DNA from 2 places in the Curtobacterium phyllosphaerae genome. Region 2 is predicted to be linked to the other one. Evidence: predicted binding sites of a transcription regulator. Region 2 holds the regulator's gene; the other holds the start of a gene.
The links. Region 2 encodes HspR, which represses chaperone genes until heat shock. Its sites were predicted from a motif close to AAGTTGAGTCNNNNNGACTCAACTT; they were not measured.

Region 1 (4,414 bases), on a different contig from region 2:
GACGAGCACGACGAGTGCGATCACGACGATGCGGAGCGGGCCGAGCCCGAGCGCCACGGCGAGCACCGTCGCGAGCACGGTGACGGTCGCGGTGGGGCCGGGGTGCGACGACGCCGCGAGGTGCCGGACCCGGCCGAGGACGCCCGTCACGCGTTCGGGGCCACGCGGCCGCGGACGACGCCGGAGTCCACCCGGACGGCGAGGATGCCGCTCCGCGCCTGGGCGACGAGCGACACCGTGCCCGACAGGACGTCCCGTGCCGGGAAGCACGACTGGCTGCTCGTGAGTCCGTCCGCGGTGGCGATCAGGCAGATCGTCCCGGCGTCGTTCCCCCGTGCGGCGTAGACGTCCCACGGGGTCTGGGAGTCGTCCGCCGACAGCGACTTGTTCGAGTAGACCAGGCGCGTGGAGTGCAGCACGACCGGTGCGACGATCGCGCCGGGCAGCTGGTCCGCGAACGTCTGGGGCATCGCGAGGAGCTGCGAGATCGTCAGCGCCCCGTCGGCGTCGTCCTTCGCGCTCCCGCCGCTGCTCGCGGCGGCGTCCCCGGCGGCCTCGCGCACGGCGCCGACCGCGGTCCCGGCGCCGAACGCGACGAGCGCCGTCGCGAGCAGGACACCGGGGACCAGCAGACGGTGTCGACGAACGCGCGTCAGGAGCGAGCTGCGCACCGTGGACGGGAGGCCCGGCGCGGCCGGCGCGGACGAGGTCGCAGTCTGCGATCCGGCTGCGGGCGGTCCCGGCGCAGGAGCCGGGACCGGGGGCGTGGCCGGGGTGGCCAGGGGGACGGCACCGCGCCGCGCCTGGAGTCCGGCGAGGGCGGCGCGCGCCGCCGCGGCGTCCGCCGGCGAGGAGCCGGCGCCGTAGGCGACCGCTTCGAGCCGCGCCCGGTCCTCGCTCGGGCCGGACACCGGGTCGTCCTCGATCGGCATGGCACTCCTTCGTCGTCGTCCATTCTGTCCTTCGGAGCCCCTGGGGGAACGGGCGGCTCGGTCCGATGTCGGGTAGACCGAGTCCATGTCCGATCCCACGCACGACCAGACGCCCGAGCACACCGCCGCCGACACCGTCCTCGGCGGGGACCTCACCCAGCCGCTCAGCGAGGACACCCAGTCCGGCGAACGGGACTACGTCGCGACGAACGCTGGCGGGGTCTCCGCGGAACGGGGCAACCCGCTGCCGGAGGACGAGCAGGGACGCGGGACCGAGTACGACCCTGCTGACCAGGGGCCGCAGAACGAGGGCTGACCGGTCCGCGTCACCGCCGCGCCGGAACGGTTCCCCGATCCGACGCGGCACACCGGCAGGATCGGACCATGACCGCCTCCGCCCCGACGACGCCGGCCACGGTCGCGCTCGACCGTGCGGGGGTGCCGTACACGTCGCACGTGTACGAGCACCGCGACACCGCGACGAACTTCGGGGAGGAGGCCGCGGCGGCACTCGGGCTCCGTGAGGCGCAGGTGTTCAAGACGCTCGTCGTCCAGGTCGACGGGCGCCTCGCCGTGGCGATCGTCCCGGTCGCGAACCGTCTCGACCTCAAGGCGATCGCGGCGGCGGTCGGCGGCAAGAAGGCGACCCTCGCGGCTCCGGAGCTCGCGGAGCGCCGGACGGGGTACGTCGTCGGCGGCATCAGCCCGGTCGGTCAGAAGACCGCGCTCGCGACCGTGCTCGACCGGTCTGCCGAGGCGTACCCGACGATCTTCGTGAGCGGCGGTCGTCGCGGGTTCGACATCGAGCTGACGCCGGCCGACCTCTTGACGGTGACGCGCGGATCCACCGCCGCGATCGCCCGCGACTGAGCCCGCGCGGGGGAGCCCGCGCGGGGGAGCCCGCCCGACGGAGCCCGCACGGACTTGAGTCCTGTCCGCGCAAGTCCGTCGGCGGACCGGGAATGGACTGACCCCTCCTGCGTTGCATTGAGTCGTAGGCACTCAAGTTCCACAGGAGGTTCCCTTGTCCGACACCCCCGGCACCCCCGGCACGTCCGGTCTGAACGGCGACGAGAACGCGGACGCGTTCGATGCGTTCCTCGCGCGGCTCATCGCGGACGCCGGCTCCGGCCGGCAACGGTCCGTCCCCTTCGGTCGGCCCGTCGACATCACGCGTCTGCTGAGTCGCCGCACCCACGAGGTGCTGCGCGCCTCGGCGGAGTTCGCCGTGGCGCACGGGCACCACGAGATCGACGCGCTGCACCTGCTCCGCGTGCTGGTCACGCACGAGCCGTTCGCCGCGGTGGTCCGCTCCGCGGGCGCCGACGTCGACGAGCTCACCCGGGCGGTCGACGAGCGGCTCCCCGAGCCCTCCGGCGAGCGCATCGACGGCCGGCCCGCACTCACCCCGTCCGCGCAGCGCGTGCTCCTCGACGCGACGCAGTCGGCCCGTGCCTTCGGTTCGACCTACGTCGACCCGGAGCACGTGTTCTTCGCGCTCGTCGTCGAACAGGACACCGTCGCGGGGCAGCTCCTCGGCGCCGCCGGGGTCACCCCGCAGACCATGCAGTCGTTCGCGCAGGAGGCCGCTCGGGCCGCCGCGTCGGGCGAGCCGATGCCCGGTGCCCCGGCGGACGAGCCGGCATCGGACACGCCGACCCTCGACCGGTTCGGCACCGACCTCACCGCGCTCGCCCGCGACGGCGGTGTCGACCCGGTGATCGGTCGTGCCACGGAGATCGAGCAGACCATCGAGATCCTGCTCCGCCGCACCAAGAACAACCCCGTGCTGATCGGCGAGCCCGGCGTCGGCAAGACCGCGATCGTCGAGGGTCTCGCCCAGCGGATCGCGGACGGCGACGTCCCGGCACTCCTCCGCGGGAAGCGGGTCGTGGCGCTCGACCTGCCCGCGATGCTCTCCGGCACGCGGTACCGCGGCGACTTCGAGGAGCGTCTCACGACCGCGATGGACGAGATCGCCGCGCACCGCGACGAGCTCATCGTGTTCGTCGACGAGCTCCACACGGTGGTCGGCGCCGGTGGTGGTGGCGACGGCGGCTCGATGGACGCGGGCAACATCCTGAAGCCGCGGCTCGCCCGGGGCGACCTGCACCTCGTCGGTGCGACGACCCTCGCCGAGTACCGACGGATCGAGAAGGACGCCGCGCTCGAGCGTCGGTTCCAGCCCGTCACGGTGGGGGAGCCGAGCGTCGAGGACGCCGTCGCGATCCTCACCGGTCTCGCTCCGCGGTACGCCGAGCACCATGGCGTCTCCTACTCGCCGGAGGCGATCCGCGCGGCGGTCGAGATGTCGCACCGCTACGTCAGCGACCGGTTCCTGCCGGACAAGGCGATCGACCTCGTCGACCAGGCCGGTGCCCGTCGTCGTCTGGCGCTGAGCGGCACCGAGGACGTCGACGCCCTGCGGACCTCCCTCGCGACGCTGCGGACCGCGAAGGACGCGGCCGTGCGGGAGGAGGCCTACGAGGACGCGTCGCGGATCCGCGACGAGATCGACGGACTGGAGGCGCGCATCACGGCAGCCACATCGGCGGACGGTGGTCGTGCCTCCGCTCCGGACCAGGCGACCGCGACGATCACGGAGGCCGACATCGCCGAGGTGGTCTCCCGCGCGACCGGGATCCCCGCGTCGCGGCTCTCGGCCGACGAGCGGACCCGCCTCGGTGCGCTCGAGGAGGAACTGCACGCGCGGGTCGTCGGACAGGACGACGCCGTCACCGCCATCGCGAAGGCCGTCCGCCGCTCACGGACCGGCATGGGCGACCCGCGTCGACCCGTCGGGAGCTTCCTGTTCCTCGGGCCGACCGGCGTCGGCAAGACGGAGCTCGCGAAGACCCTCGCGGCGTCGCTGTACGGCGACGAGTCGGCGATGCTGCGGTTCGACATGAGCGAGTTCGGCGAGCGTCACACGGTGTCGCGACTCGTCGGTGCCCCTCCCGGCTACGTCGGGTACGACGAGGCCGGGCAGCTCACCGAGCGTGTCCGCCGGAACCCGTACTCGGTCATCCTGCTCGACGAGGTCGAGAAGGCCCACCCGGACGTCTTCAACCTGCTGCTGCAGGTGCTCGACGACGGGCGGCTCACCGACGGACAGGGTCGCACGGTGGACTTCCGGAACACGGTCGTGATCATGACGTCGAACCTCGGGTCGGAGTTCCTCGCGTCGCGGTCCGGCGCCCTCGGGTTCTCGGCGGCGGCGGATGGCGGCTTCACCGAGTCCGACCTCCGGAACCGGGTGATGGGCCGGCTGCGCGAGTCGATGCGGCCCGAGTTCCTGAACCGGATCGACGAGATCGTGCTCTTCCGGAAGCTCGACCGGGAGCAGCTGCGGACGATCGTGGGTCTGCTGCTCGACGACACCCGTCTGCGGCTCGCGACCCAGGACGTGCACCTGTCGGCGTCCGACGCCGCGGTGGACTGGCTCGCGGAACACGGGTACGAGCCCGAGTACGGGGCGCGTC
Region 2 (4,414 bases):
ACCGGCGATGATCTGGAGCCCCCGGGTCGCCTGCCGGATCCCCGGGTCGGAGACGTCGAGCGGGGAGGACACCTCGGCCGTGTTCACCACCTGGCCGCCCGGCGCGACCCCGGCCCCGATCGCGACGTCGTACGCGATCGGTGCGATGGTCCGGCCCGGTCGGACGTCACGGACCACCCACGTGACCCGCTGCGTGGTACCCGACGGTCCGTCGACGTCCTCGACGGACGTCGGTGCGATCGATCCGGACCCGTCGACGTACCCCGTGCCGGTCGGGAGCGAGTCCACGACCCGGACGTCGGCACGGTCGTCCGGCCGGGCGAAGGAGGTCAGCGACGGGTAGAGCGCGAACCGGACGGTGGTCCCGGCCTCGGCGTGGGCCGTCCGGTCCTTCGTGGTCTCCGGGTCCGTCCCCGGGTCCACGACCCGTTTGTCGATCCGCGCGAGCGCCGTGGTGACGACGAGGTGGTCCGCCATGCCGCCGAGCGCGAAGTCCGGATCGGTCTCGTCGCCGCGCCAGGTCGTGCCGCCGTCCGTGGAGAAGGACCCGAAGTTCCGGACCCGCGTGCCCTGCGGCGCGTCGAGGACACCCAGGTACGTCGCGAGTCGGGCGGTGGACCCGCCGTCGAGTGCACCGACGGCACGCACCATGCCGATCATCGCGGCCCCGCCCGGGACGTCGCCCGGCGCGTCGTACCAGCGGGCGTCCCCGTCGGCGCACCGCTGCGCCTGGGCGTCCGCCGGCGTCGTCCACGACCGGGCGGCGTACTGGATCCGGCCGCGGCCGGCGAACCCGTCGACGGTCGCCGAGGCGTCGATGCCCGGTCCCGGCTGGACCCGCTGGTACCGGTTGTCGAAGACGTCGCAGAGCACCGCCCGGTCGTAGCGCGTGAGCCCGGTGTTGCGGAGGCCGACGTCGGACCGCATCGGCGCCCCGGCCGTGACCCAGGGGTTGCCGGTCCGCGCCGAGTTGTCCGCGGAGGACCCGCCCGGGAGCGCACGGCGGTAGGTCTTGTACCCGGTCCCGGGCGACTCCGCGATCATCGGGAGGACAGCTCGGTTGTTCGCCGGGTCGTCCACGTTCGCCTGCCCACTGACCGAGTGCGCGTCGAGGGTGGAGAACGTGTCGATCGCGTCGAACCCGTCCGGCTGCGCGGGGAACGGGGACCAGAGCCGGACGAAGCCCTCGACGACGTGCGCCGCGACCCCGCCGACGATCGGTCCGCCGTTCTGGTTCTCGGTCGGGATGCCGGTCGGCGTGATCGCCGTGTCGGTGCCCGAGATCCGGACGGTCACCGGGGCGCCGGGTGCGGACTGCGAGCAGGTGATCGTGCCGGAGTCGCGGACGTTCCGAGCGCCACCGCCCGACCCGCCCGGGAGGGCTGGGAAGAGCGCCAGGGTGTTCGGCCCGCAGGCGCTGCCGCCGTCGCCCGGGAAGAGCACGGTCTCGCTCGACGATCCCCCGGTCATGCGACTGACGTCGTCGGTGAACGACAGGTCGCCGGAGAGCTGTTCGAAGCCGAGCAGGCGGTTGTCGTCGGGCACGATCGGCCGCCAGGTGACACCGATCGGGTACGTGGTCGTGTACCCGATCGTCGAGCCGTCCGGTCCCACGACGCCCGGGCGGACGATCGGGGCGACCGCGTCCTTCGTGAGGTCGTACCGCGGCGCGGCCGACACCCGCACCGGTGGCGCGACCGCGGTCGCGACGTCGGCACCGTTCCGGGTGAGCGTGCCGCTGAGCACGACGCGGTCGCCGTTCCGTGCCGGCCCGCTCACCGACACCACGACGGGCAGCGAGCGGACGGCGCCCGGTTCGAGGGACCCCAGCTCGCAGACCAGGGTGGAGCCACGGTTCTCCGAGCCCGCTCCGCACGCGTTCGGCATCGACGAGAACGTCGCGTCCCCCGGCAGCGTCAGCACGATGTGCGCGCCCGGAGCTTCGTCGCGGTCGGCACGGACCGTGACCTCGTAGGTGAGCGAGTCGTTCGTCCGGACGACGTCGTCCCCGGGGCCGACGTCGCCGCCCGGGGCGTCCGTGGTGAACGGCGCCGTCCCGGAGCTCGTCAGGGCTATCACGAGGGGCGCGTCCGCGGCGACGACCGGGTGGTCCGCGGGCGCAGCCAGTGGCACGGCCATCGCACCGTCGCTCGCCCCGACGACCAGCGCCGTCATCATCAGTGCCGCAAGGCAGCCCCTCGTCCGTCGCGACATGCGCACCGATCCTCCGCTCTCCGCGCCGTTCGGGCGTGGGACGCCGGTTCGGGCGTCGGCGAGCAACCTACGATGAGGTCGAGTGCGTCCGGAAATGTGCTGCATACCGTGTTCCGCACGTCGGGCAGCCGGTGGCTCCGACCGCGGAACCGATCAGGGGCGCGGCGGACGCCAGAGCACGATCTGCGTGTTGCGCTCGGGGCGGACCCCGGCGCGGAGCGGGACCGCACTGCCGAGCGAGTTGGCGGCGAACACCCGCGCGCCCGGCCGACTGATCAGCTCGGTCGCAAGTGCCGACTCCAGCTCGCGCACGCGTTCGCGGAGCGCGGCGTTCTCGTTCTCGAGGTCGAGCACGCGGCGGATGCCCTCCAGCGAGACGCCCTCGCCGCTCAGCCGAGCGACCTCGCGGAGCTGCCCGACGTCGTGCATGGAGTAGCGACGCGACCCACCCCGGGTGCGCTGCGGGACGACCAGCCCGAGACGGTCGTACTGCCGGAGCGTCTGCGGATGCATCTCCGCGAGCTCCGCAGCCATGGCGATGGCGAAGACGGGCGAGTACTCGTCCATGGCGACTCCTTTCCGACCGATCGGTCACGTCCCGCACGGGGTGCGGAACCGGACGGGAGGCTCGGCGTGCGTTCCTGACGGAGCCGCACCGAGCCTCCAGTCCGGTCTGCTACTCGCGCGCCCTGCTCAGCAGGTCGTCACGGGGGTTCTCCACGGGCAACGCAGCCGCGAGCGCCTCGACGGCGTCGCGCGCCTCGGCCGACAGGTGACCCGGCACCGCGACCTGCACGGTGGCGAGCAGGTCGCCGGTCCCCTTCTTGGTCGTGACCCCGCGCCCCTTGACGCGGAGCACGCGCCCCGAGGGCGTCCCCGGCGCGACCCGCAGCTTCACGGGCTGTCCGGAGAGCGTCGGTACCTCGATCGTCGCGCCGAGCGCCGCCTCGACGAACGTCACGGGGACGTCCACCCGGAGGTTCAGCCCGTCGCGCTCGAAGACCGGGTGCTTGCGGACCGTGACCGTGACCGTGAGGTCGCCGGCCTCGCCGCCGTCCGGGCTCGGCTCGCCGCGGCCCTTCAGCCGGATCTTCTGCCCGTCGGCGACGCCGGCCGGGATCCGCACCGTCACGGGGCGACCGGAGCCCTGGCTCAGCTTGACGGTGTCCCCGGCGATCGCCGTGCGGAAGTCGAGCGTGGTGGTCGCACTGACGTCGCGACCCGGGGTCGGCCCGCCGAACCCCCGGTACCCGCCGGACGACTGCCCGAACCCGCCGCCACCGCCGAACATGCCGCCGAGGATGTCCTCGAAGCCACCGCCACGGCCCTGCGCACCCGGACCACCCTGCCCGAAGCGGACACGCTGTCCACCCTGCTGGCCGCCGAACATGCCGCCGAAGACGTCCTCGAACCCGCCCTGCCCGCCGGGTCCGCCGGCGCCCGCCGTGAACCGCGCGCCGGACCCCATCGCGCGGATCTGGTCGTACTCGGCGCGCTGGGACTTGTCGGAGAGCACCGAGTACGCCTCGGAGATCTCCTTGAACCGGTTCTCGGCGGCGGCGTCACCGGGATTGGAGTCCGGGTGGAACTGCCGCGCGAGCTTCCGGTAGGTCTTCTTGAGGTCGGCCTCGGACGCGTCCTTCGAAACGCCGAGGACCGCGTAGAAGTCCTTGTCGAACCAGTCCTGACTGGCCACTGGTACCTCGTTCCTCTCCGCGCCGCGGCGATCAGGCCGGGACGGCGACGGCGACCTTGGCCGCCCGGAGGACACGCTCGCCGAGCTTGTAGCCCGGCTCGACGACGTCCGCGACCGTCTGTCCCGTCGCACCCGGGGTCGGGAGCTGGACGAGGGCCTCGTGCACGTGCGGGTCGAACGCCTCGCCCTTCTCACCGATCTGCACCAGGCCGAACTTGTCGAACCCGCTCCGGATCTTCTGCGCGATCACGACCATCGGTCCGTCGGTGAGGTCGCCGTGCGCCTCGGCACGGGTGAGGTCGTCGAGCGCGGGGATGAGCGCCCGGATGACCTCGGCGATGACGACGTCGCGGTTCGCGTCCCGGTCACGCTCGACGCGCTTGCGGAAGTTCACCAGCTCGGCCTGCGCGCGGAGCATGTCCTGGCGCATCTCGCTGACGAGGTCACGGTCCGCGTCGGACAGCTCGTCCTCGGCACCGTGCCCACCGAAGAGGGCCGATGCCG

Region 1: the regulator HspR is predicted to act here: its motif matches at 1,854-1,878, upstream of ACO0E0_RS07880 (ATP-dependent Clp protease ATP-binding subunit).

Annotation. Positions count from the first base shown of each region.
Region 1 covers NZ_JBMPIU010000003.1:483,127-487,540, forward strand. Annotated here, with positions in the region: gene ACO0E0_RS07860 (UbiA family prenyltransferase) at 1-150, opposite strand, end outside; gene ACO0E0_RS07865 (hypothetical protein) at 147-932, opposite strand; gene ACO0E0_RS07870 (hypothetical protein) at 1,018-1,248, shown strand; gene ybaK (Cys-tRNA(Pro) deacylase) at 1,317-1,802, shown strand; gene ACO0E0_RS07880 (ATP-dependent Clp protease ATP-binding subunit) at 1,957-4,414, shown strand, end outside.
Region 2 covers NZ_JBMPIU010000001.1:154,912-159,325, reverse strand. Annotated here, with positions in the region: gene ACO0E0_RS00770 (SdrD B-like domain-containing protein) at 1-2,214, opposite strand, end outside; gene ACO0E0_RS00765 (heat shock protein transcriptional repressor HspR) at 2,368-2,781, opposite strand; gene ACO0E0_RS00760 (DnaJ C-terminal domain-containing protein) at 2,891-3,910, opposite strand; gene ACO0E0_RS00755 (nucleotide exchange factor GrpE) at 3,942-4,414, opposite strand, start outside.